4 regions of the Halobacillus sp. ACCC02827 genome follow, and region 4 is predicted to be linked to each of the others. Evidence: predicted binding sites of a transcription regulator. Region 4 holds the regulator's gene; each other region holds the start of a gene.
The links. Region 4 encodes Rex, which represses fermentation and respiration genes when NADH is low (regulators of the CRP and FNR family bind a similar motif). Its sites were predicted from a motif close to TTGTGAAATATTTCACAA; they were not measured.

Region 1: the regulator Rex is predicted to act here: its motif matches at 1,455-1,472, upstream of QRD89_RS08105 (cytochrome ubiquinol oxidase subunit I).
Region 2: the regulator Rex is predicted to act here: its motif matches at 1,752-1,769, upstream of QRD89_RS02930 (helical membrane plugin domain-containing protein).
Region 3: the regulator Rex is predicted to act here: its motif matches at 1,643-1,660, upstream of QRD89_RS16020 (L-lactate dehydrogenase).

Annotation. Positions count from the first base shown of each region.
Region 1 is NZ_CP128168.1:1,510,270-1,513,396, forward strand. It holds gene QRD89_RS08100 (ABC transporter ATP-binding protein) at 1-1,310, shown strand, start outside; gene QRD89_RS08105 (cytochrome ubiquinol oxidase subunit I) at 1,565-2,926, shown strand; gene QRD89_RS08110 (cytochrome d ubiquinol oxidase subunit II) at 2,923-3,127, shown strand, end outside.
Region 2 is NZ_CP128168.1:558,661-561,787, reverse strand. It holds gene QRD89_RS02935 (NAD(P)/FAD-dependent oxidoreductase) at 23-1,204, opposite strand; gene QRD89_RS02930 (helical membrane plugin domain-containing protein) at 1,228-1,653, opposite strand; gene QRD89_RS02925 (GrpB family protein) at 1,884-2,396, opposite strand; gene QRD89_RS02920 (penicillin-binding transpeptidase domain-containing protein) at 2,472-3,127, opposite strand, start outside.
Region 3 is NZ_CP128168.1:3,011,498-3,014,624, forward strand. It holds gene QRD89_RS16010 (AraC family ligand binding domain-containing protein) at 1-480, shown strand, start outside; gene QRD89_RS16015 (proline dehydrogenase family protein) at 517-1,455, shown strand; gene QRD89_RS16020 (L-lactate dehydrogenase) at 1,691-2,656, shown strand; gene QRD89_RS16025 (L-lactate permease) at 2,675-3,127, shown strand, end outside.
Region 4 is NZ_CP128168.1:403,949-407,075, reverse strand. It holds gene QRD89_RS02245 (SDR family oxidoreductase) at 177-998, shown strand; gene QRD89_RS02240 (redox-sensing transcriptional repressor Rex) at 1,038-1,688, opposite strand; gene moaC (cyclic pyranopterin monophosphate synthase MoaC) at 1,707-2,192, opposite strand; gene QRD89_RS02230 (ABC-F family ATP-binding cassette domain-containing protein) at 2,360-3,127, shown strand, end outside.

The DNA of each region.
Region 1 (3,127 bases), 1.1 Mb from region 4:
TCATGTTGACCGGAATTATTGTCATTCTATTTGTGCTGAGTCCAAAGCTTGCCCTCGCCGTCCTTGTCATCATGCCGATCATGTTTTACATTTCGACGAAGCTCAGGCGTAACATACGCCGCTCCTGGCAGGATGTGAGGATCCAGCAGTCGCGCTTGAATTCCCATTTGAATGAGAGTCTGCAGGGTGTAAGAATAACCCAGTCGTTCTCACAGGAGAGGGAAAATACGGAATACTTCGATGGTGTCAACAGCGACACCTTCGCATCTTGGAATACGGCGTCTAGAAAAAGTGCCATGTTCCGGCCATTCGTCGAGATGAGTAATGCCGCAGGTACCATTATTCTGGTCGCATTCGGAGCTCATCTTATCCTTGAAGGCGATGTGGAAATCGGTACTTTCGTATCCTTTGCCTTCTTCCTGGGAATGTTCTGGGAGCCGATTTCACGTCTCGGTATGGTCTACAATCAGCTGTTGATGGCCATGGCCGCATCCGAGCGGATCTTTGAATTTCTTGATGAGAAACCGAATGTGGAAGAAAAGGCCGGCGCTGTTACTTTGACAGATATGAAAGGTCACATCGAATTTGATCACGTCCGGTTCGCCTATGATGAGAAGCGAATTGCTCTCCATGACATAGAATTGGAGATGAAGGCAGGGGAGACGGTAGCCCTCGTCGGCCATACCGGGTCCGGTAAATCGACCATCGCGAACTTAATCAGCCGCTTTTATGACCCGACGGGAGGTTCTGTGAGAATCGACGGTGTCGATCTTCGTGATGCGACCATCGATAGTGTCCGCCAGCAGATCAGTGTCGTCCTGCAGGATACATTCATTTTCTCAGGGACGATCATGGAGAACATTCGCTTCGGACGACCCGGTGCATCCGATGAAGAAGTCATGGACGCTGCGAAGGTTGTTGGAGCCGATGGTTTTATCCAAAGACTCAGTGAAGGATATCAAACGGAAGTTGAAGAGAGAGGAAGCATTCTGTCTGCAGGGGAAAGGCAGCTCTTATCCTTCGCCCGCGCCCTTCTGGCTGATCCGAGGATTTTAATACTGGATGAAGCGACAGCGAGTATCGATACGGAAACAGAAGTGAAAATCCAGCAGGCGCTGAAAAGACTTCTGAAAGGCCGGACAGCCATCATGATCGCTCACCGATTGTCGACGATCAGGGAAGCAGACAACATCTTCGTACTCGAGCAAGGGAAAATTTTAGAGCACGGGTCGCACGAGGAACTGATGGATGCTAAAGGGGAGTACTACGAATTAGTCAAAGCCCAGTTCCGCATGCTCGATGCTATGTAATTCCATTGGATATTCATTTCTTGTAAATATGGAAGCCGTCAGTCATGACGGCTTCTTTTTTTGTGGAAGATTCTGTTACGATCCGTGCCGGAAGGGGTAAACGAGTAATGTCGAACGGAAGGATTTTTGAAGGAAATGTGAAGTTTGTGAAGTATGTCACAAAATCGTCAACACTGACTGCCCACGAAGTGGAATGACCGCATTATACTAAGTGTATCGGATAGATTACCACGAGTTCGTTAGGAGGAAGATTCATGTTCGATTTTGATAACGTCGCCGTAAGTCAGTCACTGACGGCGATGACTCTATTATTCCATGCTATTTTCGCAACGATCGGAGTCGGTGTTCCTGTGCTCGTTTCCGTCGCTGAATTTATCGGGATCCGGAAGAAAGATCCTCACTATACATTACTGGCAAGACGATGGACCCGCGGTTATACCATCACCGTAGCCGTTGGGGTCGTGACTGGAACCGCGATCGGCCTGCAGCTTTCTTTGATCTGGCCGAGCTTTATGCAGATCGCAGGTAACGTCATTGCTCTGCCGCTCTTTATGGAGACGTTCGCCTTCTTCTTCGAAGCGATCTTCCTGGGCATTTATTTATATACGTGGGACCGGTTCAAAAACCCGATCCATCACTGGCTTTTGTCCATTCCTGTGGTGATTGGAGGGACGATGTCCGCCTTTTTCATCACGACGGTCAACTCCTTCATGAACACGCCGCAGGGATTCGACCTGGAAGGCGGTCGTTTCACGGCAGTCGATCCAATTGCAGCGATGTTCAACCCTGCAACTCCGACAAAGGTGTTTCACGTCGTATCTTCATCCTATTTGACAGCAGCCGCCATCCTTGCTGGTATAGCCGCTTTTATTATTTTAGTGAAAAAAGGAAGTGCTTATCATAAGAAAGCTTTGAAATTAACGGTTTCCATGATGTTCATTTTTGCTATTCTGACGGCTCTTGCCGGGGACTTATCAGCGAAATTCCTTGCTGAACACCAGCCGGAGAAGCTTGCTGCAGGAGAATGGCACTTCGATACGGAGGAAGGAGCAGACCTTGTCGTTTTTGGAAGACTTAATGAGAATAATGAGGTGGAGAACGCCATCCGTATTCCAAACGCTCTGAGCTTCCTTGCTCACGGCGATTTCCAGGCGGAAGTAGAAGGTCTGAATGAAACTCCTGAAGAAGAACGTCCGCCGTTATGGATACACTATATGTTCGATCTGATGGTGACGATCGGATTTTACCTGCTCGGCATTTCCCTGTTGTTCCTCGTGTTCTGGAAAGTGAAGAAGTGGAATACGTATCATCCGCTGCTTCTTTGGGGAATTGCGCTTGCCGGACCATTGTCCATGCTCGCCGTCGAATTCGGGTGGATATTTGCGGAAGTCGGCCGGCAGCCATGGATTCTGCGCGGGTTTATGACCGTTGCCGAGGGTGCGACGACCTCACCTTATGTCACCCAGATGTTTGTCCTGTTCGCCGTCCTTTATTTGGTGCTTGCCCTCGGGTGTATCCTTACCCTGCGAAAAATCTTTAAGGGGAGACCAGCCGAGCTTGAAATGGAACGACGATATCCGCAGGTGGCAGCAGCGAGAGAGGAGGCCGATGAATGAACTATGAATTGATTGGGATCAGCGTCTTGTGGCTGTTCCTTTACGGGTATTTAATCGTAGCATCCGTCGACTTCGGCGCTGGTTTCTTCGCCTATTATGCCAGGTTGACGAAGCAGGACCATGTGATAAATAAACTGATTTCCCGCTATTTATCTCCTGTTTGGGAAGTGACGAACGTATTCTTTGTGTTCTTCTTCGTCG
Region 2 (3,127 bases), 150 kb from region 4:
GTTTTTATACTTTCCTTATTTCTTAATAAGCAAGTCCGAAAAGACCTTTAATGTGGGAAAGGTAGCGGACGTTACTCGCTTCTTTCATAACAGAAGCAGGAAGTCCTTTCAGTGGTGTTGCGTTGCCACCTACAGAAGCTACCGCATCTTTACGGCCAAGACTTGCAAGCGTACCTGAGTTAACAGGGCTGAACTCTTCGAAGTCTTTCTTGTTCAAGTAAGCGTATAGGTTGTAGCCGATCAGCTCACCCATCTGCCAAGCGATTTGGGCAGTTGGCGGTTGAGGACGCTCCTCACCCGGTTTGAAGTAAACAGCGCTGTCTCCGGCAACGAATACGTCTTCGTGAGAAGTAGACTGAAGGTAGTTGTTGACCGTTGCACGGCCGCGGTTAACTTCCAAGCCTGATTCTCCGACAAGCGGATTCCCCTGGACTCCACCAGTCCATACGAATGTGTTTGTAACGATCTTCTGACCATCTTTCAATTCGACAACGTTTCCTTCTACGTTCGTGACAGGAAGGTTCGTCAGGAATTCCACGCCGCGCTTCTCAAGGCTTTCCGTTGCACGCTGGATCAAGTTGTCCGGAAGCATCGGAAGGATCTTAGGCATAGCTTCAACAAGCTTAAGCTTGATGTCAGACGGGTTCACACCGTATTTACGGGCAAGTTTCGGAGTTTCGTCAGCAAGTTCACCAACAAGCTCGACACCTGTAAGTCCGCCGCCGCCGATAAGGATCGTTGCATCAGCTTCGTCCTTCGTTTGCGCATACGTACGAATACGATCTTCTACGTGGTTACGAATACGGTTGGCTTCTTCCGCAGACTTCAATACCATGCTGTTCTCTTCCAGACCAGGAATACCGAAGTAAGCCGTCTTACTTCCAAGTGCTACAACAAGTGCATCGTAAGTAAGCTCGGAGCCATCATCCAGTTTGATTTGCTTGTTATCTACAGAGAAGGACTCTACTGTAGCGATCTTGATATCAACAGACTTATCTTTAAGCAGTTTCTCAAGTGGAAGAGCTGCTGCTTTTTCAGAGATGTTACCCGCTGCAAGACGGTGCAGTTCCGTAATGATTTGGTGAGTAGAGAATTTGTTGATCAGCGTGATGGACGCTTCTGATTCACTCATATATTTGCGGACATTTTGAGCAGCCAGCAATCCGCCGTATCCGCCGCCTAGAATGACTATGTTTTTTGACATGTTGGTTCCCCCATTTCCAGAATTTATTTGTGGTTACGTTCTGCTGAAACTTTCAAGTACGCATTAACGAAACGGAAAAGCTTCTGAGCCTGTGGATCCTTCAGCATCTTAAGAAGACCGAATAGTCCGATGACTTCGTTGCTCTTCTCTGCCTGATCCTTCGCTTCGATGGCTGTAGCAGCTACATCTTTCACAGAAGTTTTCACAGGTTCTACGATTTCAGAAAGGAATCCTGCCGTATCTTCTTTCAACACTTCATCTGTCGCAAAAGACTGCACCGTGTCATAAGAAGCTGAAAGGATCGTTACCAATTCTGTAAGCTTAGGAAGTTCTTTCACCAAAGTGGTCAAAGATTCCTGGACCTCTGGATTGGAAAGTTGATCCAACAGTTCACGTTCATCTTGAGTGACGGCTTTCTGTTCGCCTTGTTCTCTAGTCAATTCTGACATATCCACTTCTCCTTTTTTTAGCATATAGCTAATTTATAATTAGATAATTTATATCTCGTAAAATATTTTCTCCGACTATAATAGAGTAAAATATAATTATGTGAATTACAACACATACAAGCAAAATAAGTCATTTTATGTTAGAATGCTGGGTTAACAAAATGTTATAAATGTATTTTTTTTACTTTTTAGTTCTTTTCTGTACGGCTGCACCGGTTCTCCTTGTACTTCTATTCCCTGTCACGCCTCCATGCAAGCGCCCTTCTTTCCAATTGCGCAACGTAATTCTTTTTTGCGGGACTGTATCCGCTCGTGCTTTCATGAATGGCAGCCAGTTTTTCCTTGAACCGGCTGTACGCCTCCACTTCCTCCGGGTGTTGAAGCAGGTAATCTCTTAGAATTAAATGTCTGTCAATCTGGGAATTATCCTGCTGGTAGAAATGAAGGTGATGGGTTCGCTGATGGCCGCCCTTACGGAACAGCCTTCTTCCCTCAATCCCCCATTCCCCTGCTGCTTCATATCCCTCTGCTTCCAACAACGATGCATAGCCATCGACCGTTTCTATCCTGCGTACAAGCCCCATCATATCGATGACCGGTTTAGCTTTCATGCCAGGAACGGCGGTACTCCCGAAATGCTCGATGGAGATGATCTCTTTACCGAATATCCGCTTTAACAGCCGGGCCTCTGCCTCAAATCTTGTTTGCCACTCTTTCTGATAATCGGTCAGACGCACTTTCAACGTCTTTCCCCCCTTTTTTAATATGTTCCGCAAAAAAGCCCGCATATGGATAACCACATGCGGACGTAACTGCTTCTAAGAGGACTGCTCGAATACTTTTTTCACTTTGGGAACGACTTCCGCACTTCCTTTATCAACATCCTCGATCATCATCGAAACGAGGAGATCCCGGGATTCCGTATCCCAAGCGACAAACCAACCGTTTTCTTGACCATTCTCATCTTCCAGTGACTGTTTCAACTCGGCTGTACCTGTCTTACCGGCAAGCGACAAGCCCTCTGTCACCGGCTTATGGGCAGTCCCTTCTTCATCAGCGACAACCGCACGCAGGTCTTCTTTAATGGTTGCTGCCGTCTCTTCCGATAGCACGTTCTCATGCCACGGTTCTCCTGCTCCTTCGTCTTTTATCAACGTCGGTTTCAGAAGCGTACCGTCCGTTATAAACGGCGTGTAGGTCATCGCCAGATGCAGCGTGCTCATCTGAACCTGCCCCTGCCCATAGCCGGTATCGGCAAGCAGCGGCTCCTGCTCCTTGAATGCATCAGCATTCAGAATCTGAGAGGACTCGACTGGATAAGGGAAAGGAATATCTTCTCCGAAGCCGAACGGTTCTGCCCCTTTAAGGAACGCTTCGCCTCCGATTTCCAGGATGGACCGGGCAAAATAAATGTTGTCGGAGCGGACGAGTGCATCACGCAGATTCACTTGTGTATCGACGGCGGCTCCAGGAA
Region 3 (3,127 bases), 1.1 Mb from region 4:
TATGGCAGCCGCCATGCCAAGCTGCTTCATACCCTTCATCAGATGATCATGGATGAAATCGCGGATTTTGAAAAAGAAGAAACGTTTTATTTCCTTCTTCAGCAGCTGATTGAAGAATATACGACCACCCGGGAGCATACGGACAATAAAGCGACGAAGCAGGAGATCCAACAGGTCTGCAGCTACTTGGAGACTCACTACGCAGAGCCGGTGAATCTGGAGGACCTGGCCCGGATCGCCGGCATGAATAAATACTCGCTCCTGCGCTCGTTTACCCGCACCCTCAGGATCACGCCGTACCGTTATTTACAGACGGTACGAATCAGCGAAGCGAAGAAACGTCTGGAACAGGGCGCCAAACCACTCGATGCCGCCATGGAGACAGGCTTTATCGACCAAAGTCATTTCAGCAACTTCTTCAAGGAGTTTATCGGACTGACGCCCGGCCAGTATCGGGATATTTTTCTCCATGACCAATGACCAGAGATAATTTATATAGAAAGTAGGGATTCCTCTATGCACACAGAAGCGATCCGTTTCTCCAAAAGTCTCAAATCCATCGCCAGAGACCAGCATGTAAAAGCCTATATCCAGAACTCCAAAGAACTGTATCCTCTGCTTGTCAAAGGGGCGCAGCGCTTCGTAGCCGGAGAAACCCGCCCCGATGACATCACACGCGTCAAACAGACCTTTCAGGCCGGGCATGAAGCTTCGATAGAATTCATCGGGGAGAATACGACCTCCGAAGAGGCATGTAAATCTGCTGTACAGGAATTCAGCGAACTGATCAAGGACCTCGGAAGCCATGACTTGCAAGCAACCGTATCCTTCGATCTTTCGCATATCGGAATGATGATTTCCGACGAGATGGCCTTCACTCATTTAGAAAGGTTAGCGAAAGAAGCCGGCAAGAACGATATCCAGCTCATGATCAGTATGGAGGAATCGCAGAAGACAGACGCCATCCTCTCCCTGTACAAAAAGATTGCGGCATCCTTTTCCAATGTGGGCATCACTCTGCAGCTTCAATTGAAGCGTTCCGCGGGCGATTTACAGGAACTTTTGCAATACCCCGGCAGAATCCGCTTGGTAAAAGGGGCGTACGAAGAGCCGGATGACATCCATATTCCAAGATCTAAAGCGCTGAATGAGCGGTATATCGAATTTGCGGCTGCCTGCGTCGAGCGCGACCATCCGCTGTCGATCGCCACGCATGATGAGAACCTTCTCTTTGCCCTGAAATCGAAAGGGCTCCTCCATCAACCGAACGTGGAAGTCGAGATGCTCGATGGTGTCCGCCATGACTTGCTGAACGCGCTCCGAGAAGAGAAGATACGCACGAAAGTCTATACGACGTACGGTACGGAGTGGTACCTCTATGTCGTTCACCGGATAGCGGAGCACCCGCCGAATATTTACACATTCCTGTCGGATATTATTGATGGTGGAAACTGAATAAGAAAACTCCTGCCGATGGTTCAACATGGAATCATCGGCTTCTTTCCCCTTTGATGGGCAAATCGCAGCTGATAGTATGCCGCCTTCTACTTCATTTGTGACCAAAATATGACAACTCACCCTCGCTTGTGAAAAACTTCACAAATACCCATTGTCATCATTCAAAATCTATTGCATACTATAATTGTGAAATGATTCACAAACAAACACAACCATACGGGAGGAATCCATAATGACAAGAGAAAACGTGAACCGGGTAGCTTTGATCGGAGCAGGATCAGTCGGAAGCAGTTACGCTTTTGCGATGCTGAACCAGGCGATTGCAGAGGAATTCGTGATCATTGATTTGAACGAAGACAAGGCGATGGGTGATGCGATGGACTTGAACCACGGAAAAGTGTTCGCGCCGAATCCGACGAAGACGTGGTACGGCACGTATGCGGATTGTAAGGATGCCGATATCGTCTGCATCTGTGCCGGAGCGAACCAGAAGCCCGGCGAGACGCGGCTCGATTTGGTGAAGAAGAATCTCGCTATCTTCCAATCGATCGTCGATGATGTGATGGCGAGCGGCTTTGACGGCATCTTCCTCGTTGCGACAAACCCGGTCGACATTCTTACGTATGCGACCTGGAAGTTCAGCGGCCTGCCGCAGAACCGCGTGATCGGCAGCGGAACGATCCTCGATTCCGGCCGGTTCCGTTATCTCTTGGGCGAATATTTCGACGTCACCCCGCAGAACGTCCACGCCAACATCATCGGCGAACACGGCGACACCGAGCTTCCGGTCTGGAGCCATGCGACGATCGGCGGCGTGCCTGTGATGGAGTGGGTCGAACGCGATCCCCGTTACCATAAAAAAGACCTGGAGGAGATTTTCCTCAACGTCCGTGACGCGGCGTACCAGATCATCGAGAAAAAAGGTGCGACCTACTACGGCATCGCGATGGGACTGGCGCGGATTACGAAAGCGATCCTGAACAATGAGAACAGCATCCTTACCGTCAGCGCCCCGCTTGCCGGAGAATACGGCCTGGAGGACGTCTACATCGGTGTACCTGCCGTCGTGAACCGGACCGGTATCCGAAACGTCGTTGAACTGAACCTGAACGAAACCGAACAGAAACAGCTTCACCACAGCGCCGGCGTCCTGAAAGCAATCCTCGGCGAACATTTCAAGGCGGCAACGAGACCATAAAGAAAGAAGGCTTCTGTCATGTGGTTACAACAGTACGATCCGTTCGGAAACACATGGGTGAGCGCGCTCGTCGCCGCTCTCCCGATCCTTTTCTTCTTTCTCGCATTGACGATTTTCAAAATGAAGGGCGTGCTTGCGGCGTTCCTGACGCTTGCCCTCAGCATTATTCTGTCGGTCGTTTTCTTCGATATGCCCGTTTCCAACGCGGTCGCATCCGCCATTGCCGGCATAGCGAAGGGCTTGTGGCCGATCGGCTATATCGTCATCATGGCCGTCTGGCTGTATAAAATCGCCGTCGACACCGGGAAGTTCACCATCATCCGCGCAAGCATCGCGAGCATCTCGGAAGACCAGCGGCTCCAGCTCCTGTTGATCGGCTTCAGCTTCAATGCCTTTCTCGAAGGAGCCGCCGGATTCGGCGTACCGATTGCGATCAGTGCCGCCCTGCTCGTCGAGCTCGGGTTCCGGCCG
Region 4 (3,127 bases):
CCTCCTTAATTACCTAGTTACTATACCACCATCCTGCAACTCTAATCGCCGCTCGACCGATTTACGAGAGCGGAATCTTTTTTTCTTTGTAATCGCTTCCCTTCTCCCGCCTATGTTTATAACGTTTTTCAAGGTGGGTATAACAAAGAAGAATCACACAAGGAGGCGAACCATTTATGGGACGTTTAGATAACAAAGTAGCTGTCGTGACCGGTTCTGCGACAGGAATCGGAGCGGCAACCGTGAAATTATTCGCAAAGGAAGGCGCGACGGTGGTCTGTGCCGACATCAATGTCGATGCCGTGAAGAAAACGGTGGATGAAATTCATAACGAAGGCGGCGAGGCGGAGACGTACACGCTCGACGTATCGAAAGAGGACAGCGTTTCGGCATTTGCTGATTACCTGAAGAAGACATATGGCAACATCGATGTCCTGTTCAACAACGCAGGGATCGACGAAGAAGGCGGCAAAGTGCACGAATATCCGGTCGATCTCTTCGACCGGATCATCGCCGTCGATCTGCGCGGAACGTTCCTGACGAGCAAATACCTGCTTCCATTAATGATGGATAACGGCGGATCGATCATCAACACATCTTCCATGTCCGGAAGAGCTGCCGACCTCGACCGCTCCGGCTATAACGCGGCGAAAGGCGGAATCACGAACTTCACCCGTGCGATGGCGATCGACTACGCCCGTGACGGCATCCGCGTCAACTCCATCGCTCCCGGTACGATTGAGACACCGCTTGTAGACGGCCTTGCCGGTTCGAAGGAAGATAAGGAAGGACAGGAATTCCGCGATGCCAACAAGTGGATCACTCCACTCGGCCGACTCGGAAGCCCGGACGAAATCGCATCCGTCGCCCTTTTCCTCGCCAGTGACGACAGCTCCTATGTAACCGGAGAGGACATCACGGTCGACGGCGGCATCATGGCCTACACGTGGCCGGGTAAAATGCTGATCGATAAGAAATGGAAAGAAGAAACCGAATAAGAATAACAAAAAAAGATGCCGGAGCCGGCATCTTTTTTTTCAATCCTCTATTTTTCCATCCAACGGATAATGCTTCAAAAAGTAGACGAGCGCTTGAAGCTCAATCGCAAGATCGATATGATGCACCCTCACATCAGACGGCACGTTGATCCGAGCCGGCGTGAAGTTCAGGATACCCGATATTCCGCCCTCGACGAGACGGTCGGTGATCGCCTGCGCCTCTGAGGCAGGAACCGTCAGAATCGCGACCTTCAAATCGCCGATCTTCTTCTCCAGATCATCGATGTGATGGACCTCCACCCCGCCGACTTCACTCCCGATCCGATTCTCACTCGCATCGAAGGCAATCTCGATCTTTGTATTATTGTTCTTCGTGAAATTGTAATTAAGGAAAGCCGTTCCCAGGTTCCCGACACCAATCAGCGCGACACGTGTCGTCTCGTCCTGATCCAGCGTCTTCCGAAAGAAGGAAAGCAGGTACTCGACATTGTAACCATAACCTTTCTTCCCGAGGGCTCCGAAATAGGAGAAATCACGGCGGATGGTTGCGGAATCGACTTTAACTGCCTCACTCAATTCTTTCGATGACACCCGCAGTTTCCCCTGGCTGTGCAGGTTGTTCAGGAAACGGTAATATAACGGAAGCCGCTTCGCTGTCGCCTGAGGGATTTTCGCTTGTTCTATATCCATTGTCGTCTCTCTGCTCCTTTACTCGTCATTTCTTCGGTAATCTCCGTTCTTCCCTCCGGTTTTCTCTGCAAGGTAAGTCGGACCGATGACCATGCCTTTATCTACTGCTTTACACATATCATAAACCGTCAATGCTGTGGCAGAAGCGGCCGTTAGCGCTTCCATTTCTACCCCGGTGCTTCCCTTCGTCTTCACGGAAACCTCGATCAGCAGCTTTTTCGTTTCCCCTGTTTCCCAATCGAAGGATACATCGATTCCCTTCAAGGAAAGCGGATGACACATCGGAATCCAATCCGACGTTTTCTTCGCTGCCATGATTCCGGCGACTTGGGCGACCGCGAGCACGTCCCCTTTGGCCATTGTCTGGTTGGTAATTTTCTCGTATATTTCTTTCTTCACTTCCACACTCGTTCTCGCAACAGCCGTCCGGACCGTATCGTTTTTCTCTGATATATCGACCATCCGTGCCCGGCCCTGCTCATTAAAATGACTGAATTCCGCCATCTCCAACTACCCCTTTTATGTGATTGGTCATGCCGCAGGCGGCAACACTAGTTTCATTTTAACAAAAAATCACAGGGAAGTCGTTAAAGTTTTCACAATCTCGCGAGGGCTTCTGTTGCTAGCAGGCTCACCGATGATATACACTTGATTTATCGAGGTGAAACGACATGATTCTCATGCAGTTGAATCAATTGGAAAAGCGTTTCGGCGCTGAATTGATTTTATCTAATATTAAACTGGAAGTACAAAAGAACGACCGGATCGCCATTGTCGGCAGAAACGGTGCAGGAAAGTCGACCCTGCTGAAGATGATGGCCGGCGAGATGAGCTATGATGAAGGAAACATCTTCATGCCGAAGGAAACGACGCTCGGATATCTCGCTCAAAACACAGGCCTGCAGTCCGACGAGACGATCTGGAATGAAATGGAGAAAGTCTTCCTCCATCTGAAGGACTTAGAGAAAGAGCTGCGCGCGATGGAAGCGAACATGGCAGACCCTGACCTGATCTCGGATCAGGAACGCTACCAGCAGTTATTGACCGATTATGACCGCAAGCAGGAATACTTCAAGAACGCAGGCGGATACCAATACGAAGCGGATATCCGCTCGGTACTGAACGGGCTGAATTTCCAGCATTTCAACTGGGATACACCGATCACGTCCTTAAGCGGCGGCCAGAAGACGAGGCTGGCACTCGGGAAGCTGCTGTTGAAGAAGCCGGACGTGCTTATTCTCGATGAGCCGACCAACCACCTGGACATCGATACGATCTCCTGGCTCGAAGGGTACCTGCAGGGCTACCAGGGTGCGGTCGTCATCGTTTCCCACGACCGCTACTTCCTCGATAAGATCGTCAACACGGTCTACGAGATCGCCTTCCAATCCTCTAAGAAGTATCACGGCAACTACAGTAACTACCTGAAACAGAAAGAA